4 regions of the Halodesulfovibrio oceani subsp. galateae genome follow, and region 1 is predicted to be linked to each of the others. Evidence: predicted binding sites of a transcription regulator. Region 1 holds the regulator's gene; each other region holds the start of a gene.
What was found. The regulator sigma-54, encoded in region 1, starts transcription at its own class of promoters, with help from an activator protein. The targets are predictions, from matches to a motif close to CTGGCACGGNNNNTGCTT.
Positions count from the first base shown of each region.

Region 2: ACZ5V1_RS15750 (glutamine synthetase III family protein) is a predicted target of sigma-54. The motif match lies at 2,122-2,139, and genes of this name have one in related genera.
Region 3: speB (agmatinase) is a predicted target of sigma-54. The motif match lies at 2,045-2,062, and genes of this name have one in related genera.
Region 4: fliR (flagellar biosynthetic protein FliR) is a predicted target of sigma-54. The motif match lies at 2,371-2,388, and genes of this name have one in related genera.

Region 1 is NZ_AP042453.1:1,515,686-1,519,307, forward strand. It holds gene ACZ5V1_RS06660 (LptA/OstA family protein) at 1-206, shown strand, start outside; gene lptB (LPS export ABC transporter ATP-binding protein) at 207-929, shown strand; gene rpoN (RNA polymerase factor sigma-54) at 1,129-2,556, shown strand; gene hpf (ribosome hibernation-promoting factor, HPF/YfiA family) at 2,610-3,146, shown strand; gene ACZ5V1_RS06680 (PTS sugar transporter subunit IIA) at 3,155-3,604, shown strand; gene rapZ (RNase adapter RapZ) at 3,617-3,622, shown strand, end outside.
Region 2 is NZ_AP042453.1:3,580,766-3,584,387, reverse strand. It holds gene ACZ5V1_RS15755 (lysophospholipid acyltransferase family protein) at 1-1,690, opposite strand, end outside; gene ACZ5V1_RS15750 (glutamine synthetase III family protein) at 2,225-3,622, shown strand, end outside.
Region 3 is NZ_AP042453.1:2,541,678-2,545,299, reverse strand. It holds gene gltX (glutamate--tRNA ligase) at 173-1,564, shown strand; gene speB (agmatinase) at 2,211-3,167, shown strand; gene ACZ5V1_RS11510 (sodium:solute symporter family transporter) at 3,171-3,622, shown strand, end outside.
Region 4 is NZ_AP042453.1:3,105,962-3,109,583, reverse strand. It holds gene flhA (flagellar biosynthesis protein FlhA) at 1-422, opposite strand, end outside; gene flhB (flagellar biosynthesis protein FlhB) at 486-1,550, opposite strand; gene fliR (flagellar biosynthetic protein FliR) at 1,566-2,339, opposite strand; gene ACZ5V1_RS13700 (IMP cyclohydrolase) at 2,593-3,192, shown strand.

The DNA of each region.
Region 1 (3,622 bases):
GACGAGGCACCTGTGATGTTGCAACCTACACCCTCAAAGATGAATTGCTTGTTATGACTGGTTCACCCAAATTAAGTGAAGGTAAAAACACCATCGCCGGCAACGTCATCAAATTCTGGGTAAAAGAAAACCGCAGTGAAGTACTCGGTTCTTCTAATCAGCCTGTAGAAGCAATTTTCTCAGCACCAGGTAAGGCAAAAAAATAAATGTCTATTATCCAAGCTGAAGGACTTTGCAAAATTTACGGCAAGCGTGAGGTTGTCCGCAATATCAATCTGCAAATGCAGCAGGGTGAAATTGTGGGACTTCTTGGCCCTAACGGCGCTGGTAAAACAACAACATTCTACATGCTCATTGGTATTGTTAAACCCAATGCCGGTGTGGTTCGTGTAGATGATATGGAAGTCACCGACTGGCCGTTGCACGAACGTGCGCGAATCGGCTTGAGCTATCTTCCTCAGGAAAGCTCTGTTTTCAAAAAACTCACAGTCTCTCAGAACTTGCAGTTGATTTTGGAACAAACAGAACTGTCCCGTGATGATCAGAAAAAACGTGAAGAAGAACTGATGGAAGAATTCGGTATCACACATATTCGTGATACTCACGCCATGCATATTTCCGGCGGTGAACGTCGCCGCCTTGAAATTGCCCGCGCGTTAATCCGAGATCCTAAGTTTATTCTTCTCGATGAGCCATTTGCAGGCATTGACCCACTCGCTGTAGATGACATTCAGGACATCATCCGTAAACTGCGTGACAAAGGAATGGGCGTGCTCATTTCCGACCACAACGTTAGGGAAACATTAAAAATTTGTGATAGAGCTAACCTTGTTTACGAAGGTCAAATAATTCTTTCCGGTACGCCGCAAGAGATTGTTGATAACCCAAAGGCGCGTAGCGTCTACCTTGGAGAAGGTTTTAGTCTCTAGTATCTTGATAAAAAATATAATTTGCGCCCTCGCAATAACGAAAAGCCCGTCCAACGGGCTTTTTTCTTGGTTGCATATAACGTTCCTATGTGGCAAAAAAGAGGTCAGTTATCTGATTTGGAATGTTTTTTGATAGGCAGTACTCATACATTATATTTCAGCTTTTTAGCTAGTCGAACCACATAGGACATTCTTATATATGGCTCTTGAACTTCGCCAACAATTAAAGCTTGCCCAGCAGCTTGTAATGACCCCGCAATTGCAGCAGGCAATCAAACTGCTGCAGCTTTCTCGCGTGGAACTTGCTGAAACCGTTCAGCAAGAGTTGCTGGAGAATCCTTTTTTGGAAGAGTCCTTGGAAGAAACCGCTAATCCAGACAAAACTTCTGCTAAAGAACAGCGTAAAGATGAACAGGAAGCTTATGACAAAGAGCTTTCTTCTAACGCTGACTGGGAAGATTATCTGGGTGATTTCTCAAGTACCACCAAACAGGTTTCAATGCGGGAAACTGAAGCATTAGAGGAAATGAGCTCATTTGAAGCTCGTCTTGCTCCTGCTCCAACGTTAGACGGTCATCTGTACTGGCAATTAATGCTTTCTCCACTCTCAGAAGAGCAAATTCGTGTTGGAGAAATCATCATTGGCAGCATCAGCTCTAATGGGTACCTACATGTATCTACAGAAGAGCTGTCACAGATTGCTCAAAGCGATCCTGAAACAGTGGAACAGCTTATTGAGCATATTCAACAATTTGACCCTGTAGGGGTTGCTGCTCGCACTCCGCAGGAATGCCTGCTTGTTCAGGTAAAAGCTCTCAATTACGATCGTGACCCAATTCTTGTAGATATTATTACTAATCATCTTGAAGACCTAGAGAAGCGTCGTTACAAACCACTTGCTCGAAAATACAAAATTTCCCTTGAAGATCTCAGAGAGTACCTAGATGTAATCCAGAGCCTTGACCCTATGCCGGGGGCACGGTTCGGTGGAGGAGAAGCACAATATGTTTCTCCAGACGTTTACATCTATGAGTACGAAAAAGAATTCGTTATCGTTCTCAATGAAGATGGTTTACCACAATTACAACTCAGTGAATTAACAGAGCAACTCCCGAAAACTACTAACGCTGAAGAAAAAGATTATTATCAGGACAAGATGCGTTCTGCCTCCTGGCTGATAAAAAGTCTGTACCAACGGCAACGAACTTTATATAAAGTAGTTGAGAGTATTGTTAAATATCAAAGAGAATTCTTCCTTAATGGTGTTACATCGTTAAAGCCGCTAATTCTTAAAGATATTGCAGATGATATTGGCATGCACGAATCAACGGTAAGCCGTATCACCACAAGTAAGTACATTTCGACCCCGCACGGTATTTTTGAACTGAAGTTCTTCTTCAACAGTGCAATTGGCCTTGATGATGGTAGTCAGGTCGGATCGGAGAGCGTAAAAGCCCTCATTAAAAAGCTTATTAGTGAAGAAAATACAAAAAAACCACTCAGCGATGAAAAAATCGGTGAGATTTTGAAAGAAAAACTGCAGGTTAACATTGCACGAAGAACTGTAGCTAAATACCGTACCGCAATGAATATCCCTTCATCATCCAAGAGAAAGGTGGTATTCTAAAAGCGAAACCAGCTGACTCACAGGGTTTCAAAAGTATCCAATTAGGAGGCACCATGAACATCGCATTCACATTCAAAAACTTTGAGCCTTCCAATCACCTAAAAGCTTATGCCAAACGACGCTTCAGCAAGCTTGGCAGATTCTTACCGAACCCTGAACACTTGGAAATGCAAGTCTCACTTTCTGTTGACAATTTCCGCCACAAAGCCGAAATTTCACTTGTATCGGATAACTTAACTCTATCCGCTACTGAACAGTCTGAAGACATGTATGCAACCGTTGATCTTGTTCGCGATAAACTTAAAGCACAGATCATACGTCGTACGGAAAAACTGCAAACGAAACGCAAGGGTGCAGAAAAGTTTGTTCTAGAAGGTACTATCCCTCCAGAAGAAGCAGTAGAGGCGGAACGAACCATCATTGGTATGGATAATTTTATACCGAAACCGATGGATCTTGACGAAGCCGCTATGCAGCTTGATGCACTTGATTATGACTTCCTTGTTTTTCTTAATGCTGAAACTGAACGGGTAAATGTGATCTACCGCCGAAAAGATAAGAATTTCGGCCTGATTGACCCCGTTTTCTAGGAAAAGTAATGAAACTGGGTGAATACCTAGAAAAAGAACTTGTACTGCCAGAGCTAACCGCCAGCACCAAACAAGAGGCGCTGGCGGAGCTCTTGGCTCCTGTCGTTGAAAAAAACCCATCCCTTGATGCTGAAGAAGTTTTTAACGTGCTTATGGAACGAGAAGCTCTCGGAACCACAGGTATTGGTAATGGCATTGCCATTCCTCACGGAAAACTTCCAGCACTCGATAAAATAGTAGTAGTAGCCGGTCGAAGCTTCGATGGGCTGGACTTTGATGCACTTGATCAAAAACCTTGTAAGATTTTCTTCATGGTTCTTGCTCCAGAAAACGTAGCAGGTACACACCTGCGCATCCTTGCCCAAATTTCGCGACTCCTGAAAGATGAAGATTTCAAACAATTATTTATGGAATCTGATAGTCAGGAAACTTTGTGGAACCTTTTATCTGCTGCGTAACATGAGTATTTTATGATT
Region 2 (3,622 bases), 2.0 Mb from region 1:
AAGCATCGAGACTGCCGAATGCGTTATCAACGTGGAAAGCACCAATTTTGCCTGCGAGGCGTAGATAGTGCTTGAAGAGAATAGGCATGGTTCTGCCATCTTCCATATCTCTTACTAATCCGTTGAGACCGGTGAAGCTTAGGTCTGTGATATTGAATGCAGACTGAATGCCTTTCGGCAGCTTCAGCTTCGGTGCTTTTTTACCTGCTACTAACGTAGAGAGCTCTTTGTCTATATGATGCTCTTTAAGATAATTAACTGCGGTTACGAGTGTAAACGGGTTAAATTCAAGCGGCAGACTGCATGGGCCGAACAGGTAGCGAGTACCTGGGCGACGCAGAATGTACTGCCCAATGCCTTTCCAGAGCAACATCAGCGGACTGTAATCTTTCTGATAATCCGGATTCACTATTGCGCGCCCTAGCTCTACTGCATGTTCAAAGCGGGTGAAAAACTCTGGCTTGAACTTGAAGAGGGTGCTGCAATACATGCCTTTTACGCCGCTTCTAGGAAAGATTTTATCTGTGCATCCAAGACGGTACGCACCTGCGATTGTTTCTTTTTCATCATCCCATAGAATAAGATGATCGTATTCATAATCGTAGGTGTCGAGATCAAGATCGAGTCCGGTACCTTCACCCACGGGGCGGAAGGTTAATTCGCGCAGTCGACCAAGATCGTGCAGCATGTTTGGAATCTGAAATGCCTGCGCTTCAAATACTGTAAATCCATTTTCTTTTGCAAGAATCTGTTCTTCTGGCAGTTTCGAGAGTTCTCTCAGGAGCGATTCATGCGGACGCGCTGCTGCGATTTCCATCTGATCTTTTTCTTTTCTGAACGGAAGACGGAATTTTTTGGATGATGGACGCTTAGCTAGGGAATAACTGCGAACACGCAGATAGTTCATCACATCATCTTCTGTTGCGAACGTCTTCAACATATTGGACGGGATAATATTCCCGACACTGTAGGTAATTTTTTTGTTTCGTTTATTGTATAGCTGTTTCGGGAGCATGGCTGTGCGTGCAAATGGATGCACCATACCCATCATATTAAAGAACAGGCTATTACGACCGTGGAAATACAAAGGCAGAACGTCGGCATTCGTTTTACGAATAATCCGCGCTACGTTTTTGCTCCATACTGGATCAACGATGCCGCCCATTTTAGGCTGAAGATGGGAAACTTCTCCAGCCGGGAACACCACAAGACTTCCGCCTGCTGCTACATGTGTAATCGCATTACGAAGTCCGCGAACATTTGCGCGGCGTGCCTCTTTTGTTTCAAACGGATTCACTTCAATCATGCATGGACGCAATTCCGGCATAATTCCAAGCATAAAGTTCGCAAGAAACTTACATTCAGGACGCAGCGGCAATATTTCTGCCATCAGCGCGAGTCCTTCAATACCACCAAACGGATGGTTCGAAACGATAACAAGCGGCTTATCAAGCGGCATATCGCGCAGCCCTCTACCGAGAGCTTCGACTTCTATATTTAATATTTCTAAACCGTTTTGACAAAACTCAAGCGGGTTATCTCTTCTTGTAATGCTATCATACACATTAAACAATCCATCAACGCCAGTCATATGCATTAATGGCTTCTTAATTGGTGCGAGCACCTTCTTAACCTTAGGCGGAATAAAATCTAGATTGATATTTCTATCTTCAATACTCCGTCTCATCATGGCCAACCTCTCAAGGCTAAATTCACTTACTACATTTTTTGATTAATGGATGTATCTTCATCATATACTATATTCCTGAGTAATATAGTAAAATAATTACGCCAATGTTTCAGTCAAGTATCGACTTTTAAACAAAAGATCGACAAAAAAACTATTATCTCAGACTATTACAACTTTGGTAAAATTTGGGCATTGTGATATTTTGATTACAGCTGCATAGTGCACTCGCCCATTGCAGTAGGTACCTACTTACGGCGCACATGTCTATTTTACAAATTTGTGATTTGGTTTTCGCCGCACACTGCTTATTTTAGGCCTGTTTTTACAATATTGTAAATTCAGGTACTTTTATTGTTGTTTTTGTGACATTTTTGTCATAAAAAGAAATCAACAGAAGCAGCCATTTTTTGTAACTTATTGATTTTACAGAACTGGCATTATCTATGCTTTATATTTTCTAAAAGAAGAATGCAGATGCCTACTCGGGCGTGTACCATTTTATATTGCGCAAATTAGTTTAAAGGAGAGATTTTCATGAGTGGATCGTTAGCCAGACTTAAAGCCATTTCGGCTGTAAACAACACGACACCAACAAGCAAGCCGTTAAATTTCTTGGAAGAAAAGCCAACCGACCTGTTCGGTCGCAATGTGTTCAATGACAAAGTCATGCAAGATCACCTTCCTAAACCTGTTTATAAATCTCTCAAGCGCACAATCGAAAATGGCGAACAGATGGACCCTTCTATTGCAGATGCAGTAGCTTCAGCAATGAAAGAATGGGCTCTTTCCCGTGGTGCGACTCACTACACACACGTATTTTACCCGCTTACCGGCCTTACCGCTGAAAAGCATGACAGCTTTCTTGAGCCTGACGGACGCGGCGGCGCAATCGCCCAATTCTCCGGCACTACCCTTATTCAGGGTGAACCGGATGCATCCAGCTTCCCGAACGGCGGTCTGCGTACCACCTTCGAAGCTCGTGGCTACACCGCATGGGACCTTACAAACCCTGCATACCTCTTAGAAAACGACAATGGCGTTTTCCTGTGTATCCCTACTGCATTCGTTTCCTGGACTGGTGAAGCTCTTGATAAAAAGACTCCGCTTCTCCGTTCCAACCAGTGCATCCACACCCAGACCAGCCGTCTGCTTAAGCTGCTTGGTCACGAAAATTTTGGACGCATTCAGAACTACGCTGGCGTAGAGCAGGAATACTTCCTCGTTGACCGTAACTTCTACTTCTCCCGTCCCGACCTCTACCTTGCAGGCCGTACCCTTTTCGGTGCAAAGCCAGCTAAAGGTCAGGAGCAGGATGACCATTACTTCGGTACCATTCCGAAACGTGTTCTCGCATTCATGATTGAAGCAGAACGCGATCTCTACAAACTCGGCGTGCCGGTAAAAACCCGTCACAACGAAGTAGCACCTGGTCAGTACGAAATTGCACCAATGTTTGAAGATTCCAACCTCGCAAACGATCATAACCAGATGATCATGAGCGTACTGAAAAGCGTTGCTAAGCGTTACGGTATGGCGTGCCTCATGCACGAAAAACCGTTCGCAGGAATCAACGGTTCCGGTAAACACCTGAACTACTCCATCGGTAACGGCAAATTCGGCAGCCTCTTTGAGCCGGGCGAAACTCCGCATGAAAATGCTCAGTTCCTGCTCTTCTGTGCTGCTATGATCCGCTCTGTTCACAAACACGGTTCATTGCTCCGTTCCAGCGTAGCATGTGCAAGCAACGACCACCGTCTCGGTGCGAACGAAGCACCTCCTGCGATCATGTCCATCTACCTCGGACAGCAGCTTTCTGACATCTTTGACCAGATCAAAAATGGCGACGAAGCTACCTCTGAAGCAAAAGGCATCCTGCGTGTAGGCGTAGATACTCTGCCTCCACTGCCTATGGACGCCGGTGACCGTAACCGT
Region 3 (3,622 bases), 1.0 Mb from region 1:
GCGCAGGTTTGAATCAATCTGCGCGACAGGAACATCATTAGCAAATCAGTAGTAATCTAGGCGCATGCATTTTTGCCTCAGGGTATCGTCCTATTAGGCGAGGATTGTTTATCTGTTTTGAACAATCACAGTTGGATGCGTCCGGTTTTTTATATTTTTAGGAGATAGTTACATGACTAAAGTAGTCACCCGTTTTGCTCCGTCCCCGACCGGGCATTTACACATCGGTGGTGCACGCACCGCTATTTTCAGTTGGTTGCTTGCTCGCCACAATGGCGGCGAATTTGTTCTGCGTATTGAAGATACTGACAGAGAACGTTCTGAACAGCAGTACACAGACGCAATTCTTGCTTCTATGGAATGGCTTGGTCTTAGCTGGGATGCAGAACCTGTATACCAGAGCAAGCGCGATGATCTGTACAACAAGTACATTGATCAGCTGCTTGTAGAAGGCAAAGCGTACTATTGTGACTGTACTTCTGAAGAAGTAGAAGCAATGCGCGAAGAAGCTCGTGCTAATGGCAAAAAGCCTAAGTACAACGGCAAATGTCGTGAGCTTGGTCTTGAGAAAGCAGAAGGCCGTGTAGTGCGCTTTAAAGCACCGCTTACTGGTCGTACTGTTTGGAAAGACCTTGTTAAAGGCAGCATTGCTTTTGACAACGAAGAACTCGATGACATGATCATTCGTCGTAGCGATGGTTCTCCTACGTACAACCTTGCTGTTGTTGTGGATGATCATTCTCAGGAAGTTTCTCACGTGCTTCGTGGTGATGACCATGTGAACAACACCCCTAAGCAGATTATGGTTTATAATGCATTGGGTTGGGATCTTCCTGAATTCGGTCATGTTCCAATGATTCTTGGTTCTGATCGTAAGAAGCTTTCCAAACGTCATGGCGCAAAATCCGTTATGGAATACGAAAAAATGGGTCTGCTTCCGCAGGCGCTGGTTAACTACCTCGTACGCCTTGGCTGGTCTCATGGTGATCAGGAAATTTTCGCTCTGGACGAACTCATCGAAAAATTCTCCACCGACAGTCTTTCTTCTTCTGCTGCCGGTTTTGATCCAGACAAACTTCTCTGGCTCAACGCTCAGTACATGAAAGAATCTACTGATGCTGAACTTGCAGCACTCGTTGGGCCGTTTGTAAAAGAAGCTGGTTTTGATGTATCCATCGAAACATTAACTGCAATGGCTCCTCTTTTTAAAGACCGTGCAAAAGACCTGATCAGCCTTGTAGACGCAATGCGTTTCATGCTTCTTTCTGATTCCGAATACGTGTTTGAAGAAAAAGCAGTAACCAAAGCGTTAACTGAAGAAGGTAAACAGCATCTTGCAAATATGCGTGAGCAGTTTGCAGCACTTGAAGCATTCACTAAAGATACTACCCACGATGTTATGGGTAACTATGTATCTGATAATGGCCTCAAGTTTAAAGCTGTTGGCCCTCCATTACGTGTGGCACTTGTTGGTGCGATGGGTGGTCCTAACCTCCCTGACGTTATGGAGATCATCGGTAAAGACCGTACTCTCGCTCGTATCGACCGTGCTCTTCAGCAGTAATATTTTTTATTGTTGTCATTCAAAAAGCCGCTACAGACGTAGCGGCTTTTTTTGTAGTTATCAGTTGAGGCTTAGGGATTGAATTTCAAGAGTCGAGTTTTACGTTTGAATCTCACGGGTTGAGTCAAAACGAATAAACCGTGTGAGAAATCCATAAACGGGATTTTTTGGATGGATCCGTTTGAAGTTTTTGAGAACCCCGCAAGTTGAAGCCGTGACTCTTCGAATTCTACGGAAGAAGATAGCAGGGCGGAGGAAGCTTAAGCCACGGGATACATGGCACAGGCACGTTAGATGCGCTCAAAAAACACATTGAACTGCTGTATTCAATGTTGAATTACCTCCTATGCAGAAGTGAATAGGTAGAAATGTACTGCCATTACAGGATTTTTTTCTTTTGCTCATATAAAACTATTCAAAACTGAATAGTCGGTAAAACTTTCTTACAGATAATATCAATAAAACTTAACAGGTTATGTTTTGGCATGAGGCTTGCCTTTATGGAGGTACAACCCTGCCCTTGTCCGGCAATTTACTTTGATAAATTGATGTCGTGTTTCATGACGGATTTAACTTGTATATTGATTTTGTGCCCGTTTGTTTTGCTGAGACTGTCCCATGGGCAGGGCAATCTCAGGAGGAAAGTATGAGTAAACCAGTTAATTCTTTAGAATCCCCACGTTTTTGCGGTGTGCGTACTTTTATGCGTTTGCCTCATGTTGCTTCAGCAGAAGGCGTAGACTTCGCAATTTTAGGCGTACCGTTTGATACCGCGACATCATATAAGCCCGGCTGTCGTTTTGGTCCCGAATCTATTAGAGCGGCTTCCAGCATTTTGAAAAATTACAACGAAGTGCTTGATGTAGATATTTTTGAAGAATGTAGTGGTGTGGATTGGGGCGATATTGATATTGTTCCTGGCTACTTGGAAGAGAGCTTTGAAAAAATTGAAGAAGGCGTGGCAACCGTGCTACAGGAAGACGCTATTCCAGTAATTATGGGCGGCGATCATTCAATTACATTACCGGAACTGCGTGCTGTCGCTAAAAAGCATGGGCCGGTAGCTCTTATTCATTTTGATGCCCACTCCGATACAGGCAGTGACTACTTTGGTAAGCCGTACAACCATGGAACAACCTTCCATTGGGCTATCAAGGAAGGACTGATCAAGCCTGAAGCATCTTCTCAGGTGGGAATCCGTGGTCCATTGTACAGCCGTGATGCTTTACAGTTTGCACGTGAGAGTGGAATGGATGTGATTACCGGATGGGAATTGCATCACATAGGCATTGAAGCTGCTGTTAAACGCATTCGCGAACGCATCGCTCCGGGAACTCCAGTTTTTCTGACCTTTGATATCGATTTCCTTGATGCTGCATATGCACCGGGAACCGGTACACCTGAAATTGGTGGTTTTACCACCCATGAAGCACTGAAACTTGTGCTCGAATCTTGTCAGGGGTTGAATCTGATCGGGATGGATCTTGTTGAAGTTCTGCCTGAATCTGACACTGCTGATATTACATCCTTTGCTGCTGCCGGAATCATGCATGCATTTCTGTCATGCCTTGCCTACAACAAGAGACAAGCTGGAACGGAGTAACATATGTCTATCGATCTTATAATTATCCTCGCCTATTTCCTCGTAATGATCGGATGCGGTATCGCTGGAATCTTTTTCGCAAAGAGTAATGAAGATTTTCTTGTTGCCGGTCGTAATTTAAAATTTTGGATGTATTTTCCCTGCCTTGCCAGTGTTATCCTTGGTGGCGGCGCTACCTTCGGTTCTGTAAAGCTTGCGTACCAGTTTGGTTTTTCAGGAGCATGGGTTGTGCTCATGTACGGCTTTGGTGTGATGAGCATGGGTATTTTGCTTTCCAGCAAGATGGCTAACCTTCGCGTTATCAGCCTGAGTGAAATGCTGGAAGTTCGTTACGCAGCCAGCGCACGGTACATCAGTGCAATTATCTCCTGTATCTACACCGCAATGATCGCGGTTGTTCAGGTTATCGCCATTGGTACTATTCTCCACGCATTTTTCGGTTGGGATATGGTTAC
Region 4 (3,622 bases), 1.6 Mb from region 1:
GTAATAACCATTTTGTTCAGAATAAAAAGAATCGCGAAAATTACGATACCGATAACGTAGTTACCACCGACAACGAACTGCCCGAAGGACTGGATTACGTCACCGGCAGCGTCTGGGCCTTCACTGCCGTGCAGCAGGATAAGGCGGGTTGTTGCCACGTTAAGAGCAAGGCGGAACAGAGTGGTTACCAGCAGCAGGGTCGGAAAAATTGAAAATTCCAGCGGCGACTTGATAAACATAGATGTAACAAGCACCAGCAGCGACAACGAAATGGACATGCTGAGCATGACGTCCATAAGCAGAGTCGGGATAGGAATGAGCATTACAAAAAGAATGAGCACTACACCGCCAGCGAGGAGTAAATCTCCGTGCTGTGAGAAGCGTTCGTAATTCATTGTAGAGGTATTTGCGCTGGCAGCCATATTTCCGACACCTTTTTCGAAGAGTTTAATAACGCCTGAGTAAAAGCAGTTGGTATTTGTAACTTACTGTTTTTGCTTAAACTTGTTGAGTGATGCAAGGATGGAAGCTACTGCTTTGTAGAGGTCTTCCGGAATTTGATCACCCACCTGTACTGACTTATACAAAGCGCGTGCCAGAGGGACGTTTTCTCGCAGAGGAATGTCGTTTTCTCTTGCAATTTCTCTAATTCGCTTCGCCATAAGGTCAGCACCCATCGCAACAACAATCGGTGCTGGTGCTTCCATGGCGTTGTAGCGCAAGGCTACGGAAATATGAGTAGGGTTTGTAACAACAACGTCTGCCTTTGGAACATCCTGCATCATGCGCTGCTGGGACATTTCGGCCATTTTTTGGCGCTGCTGCTGACGAATCTTCGGGTCACCTTCTGACTGTTTGTGTTCATCTTTTACTTCGTCTTTGGACATCTTAATGTTCTCGTCATAATCCCAACGAGTGTAAAAGTAGTCAGCAAGAGCAATAGCGAGCATGGCAATGGTGGCGTACAGAGATACCTTATAGATAAGGCTGAGCATGTATTCTGCGATACCTTCAGGTGTGGCGTTATAGAGCTGAATGAAGTTGTCCATCTCATCCGTAATAACAATGTACGGTGCAATACCGATAACGGCTGCAAACGCGATGCTTTTAATGAGTCGCACCAGTGTCTGCATAGACAGGAACATGTTCTTCATCCCTTTAATCGGGTTGAATTTACTCCATTTCGGTTTAAAGACCTTCATTGTCCATAGGTGCCCAACCTGAACACGCATAGATAATCCCGCAAAAAGAAACAGGAAGAGGAAAACTGGAAGGAGCATTACCGCAAGATCGTATGCCATTTCATTAATAAAGTTGATGGCAGACTTGGTTGTCATGTTGAGCGTAGCGTCAAATGTATAACAGGTACGCATAATATGCTGCACCTGCTCATTAATGGTACCAATCCATGCATAAACAATAATGATGCCTGCAAGGGTTGTTGCGGCTTTAGGAACTTCTTGCGACTTGGCGACGTCACCATCTTCGCGGGTCTTTTCCCGCTTTTTGGGCGTCGCTTGTTCTGTCTTACTCGGATCACTTTGTGGCATGTCTGTGTATCCTGTTTATTGCTGTAGCAGCGGAGAGCCAGCTTTAATGAGATGAGAGAACATTGGCCCAAGACTCAAGATAAGTCCTTCCATTCGTTGTCCCATAAGGGTGAACAACATACCGATAAAGACAAGACCTACAGCGATTTTTACTGGGAAACCGAGCATGAGAAGGTTCATCTGTGGTGCCGCTCGCCCCATAAGACCAAGGGTCAATTCAACCAGCATAAGTGAGATCATAACTGGAGCGGCAACCTTAATTGCCAAAACGAACATGGTCATCGACAGAGTAAGAATTTGTTGACCTAGCATGGCAGAGAGAACGAGTCCTCCCGGCGGAATAAGGTCAAAGGAATCTGTTAGCGCTTTAATGAGATATAAGTGACCGTTTGCAACAATGAAAACGGTAAAGCTCAATTGGTATAGCAGGATAGACGTGATACCTTCTTGCTCACCTGATGATGGGTTAGCAAGGGTAAGCATGGAAAAACCCATCTGGAAGCCGATAACCATACCGCCGGTTCTAATTCCTGCAAAAATGAATTTAACAGCAAGTCCTAGCAGAACTCCGAGTAGAATTTCGCTAAGCATAATTAATGCAATTTCAAATGGATGTGCTGGAAAATCTGTTGCTTCGAACGATATCGACGGGAATATGGCAAGGGTGAGCATGAGGCACACAGATGCTTTAACCACACGGGGGATGGTTTTTCCCTCGAAGAATGGCAGTAGAAAGACGACAAGGCTGAGTCGCATAAGTGTGAGCAGAAAGCTTAGAAATTCTGCCATATCAAAATTAAAGATGTCCATATATAAAGAATAGCAAGAGTTGCGCCAGTCCTTGAAAAATAAGGCTTTTCGCGCCGTGGGACATCTCAACCTGTCTCAACCTGTCAGACTGATGACGCCCTTGCAAAGTGGGTATGATTCTGGCACTCCACGCAGATTGAGACAGTAAAGTATGTTTATTTGCAGCAAACTGTCTTAATGTACGAAAAGGATTTTTGTTAATAGACTGGAATTCACAAACTTTGGAGAAGTAATGGACCTTTTGCCTATTAAGCGAGCACTGTTGAGTGCCACAGATAAGACTGGTTTGGTCGAATTTGCGACGTTTTTGAGCGAGAATGGTGTAGAGTTGGTTTCTACCGGCGGTACAGCACGTATGCTTAAAGAAGCCGGGCTGAAGGTTACACCTGTAAGTGATGTTACAGGATTCCCTGAAATCCTTGGCGGCAGGGTAAAGACTCTTAACCCGTTTATTCATGGTGGTATCCTTGCAGACAAGGACAACCCTGAACACCTTGCTACCCTTAAAGAACACGAGATTGCAGCGTTCGATTTGATTGTAGTAAATCTCTACAATTTCGAAAATGCAGCAGCGCGTGGTCTTGATTTACGTGGTGCGGTTGAAGAAATCGACATCGGCGGCCCTTGTATGCTTCGTGCCGCAGCTAAAAACTTCCATTCTATTCTCGTTCTTCCTGATCCTTCCGAGTACAACGCTGTACAGAAGGAACTGCTCGAAAATGAAATGCGAGTAGGGCTTGCGCTTCGTCGTGATATGGCGGTAAAAACATTCGCACGTACTTCTCAGTACGATGGAATGATTACGGAGTATCTTGCTAGCAAAGATATTTAAATAACATATATTGAAATGCCTCCGGCGGCTGAGGGGGAACCCCGTTTTTGAGTCAAAAACGAGGTTCCCCCTCAGACTCCCCCTCCTGAAAAACCGTTAGGGTTTGGATGAAGTATATTTACTTTATGGGAGTTGAAGAGAGCAGGAATAAGCTGACCAACGTTTTAAACAATGGTTAGACCTCGCGGATAAAAGTTTTTGGAGAGTCCAGAGAAGCCTTTTTTCAAAAAGGTTCTCTGGCCGCCGGAGGCAATATTTGTAAGGTAGCCAAAGGCATCCCGCTGACAAGCGCCGCCGGAGGCAACTCCCGCTAATAAGCGCTGCCGGAGGCAATAGAAACAACAGGAGTTCGTCATAGCCTCTAAGGTTCTCGGCAACACACAGGGACTCAAACCGAGTCAGTTAAAATCTCTCCAGCGGCTATTTGCCC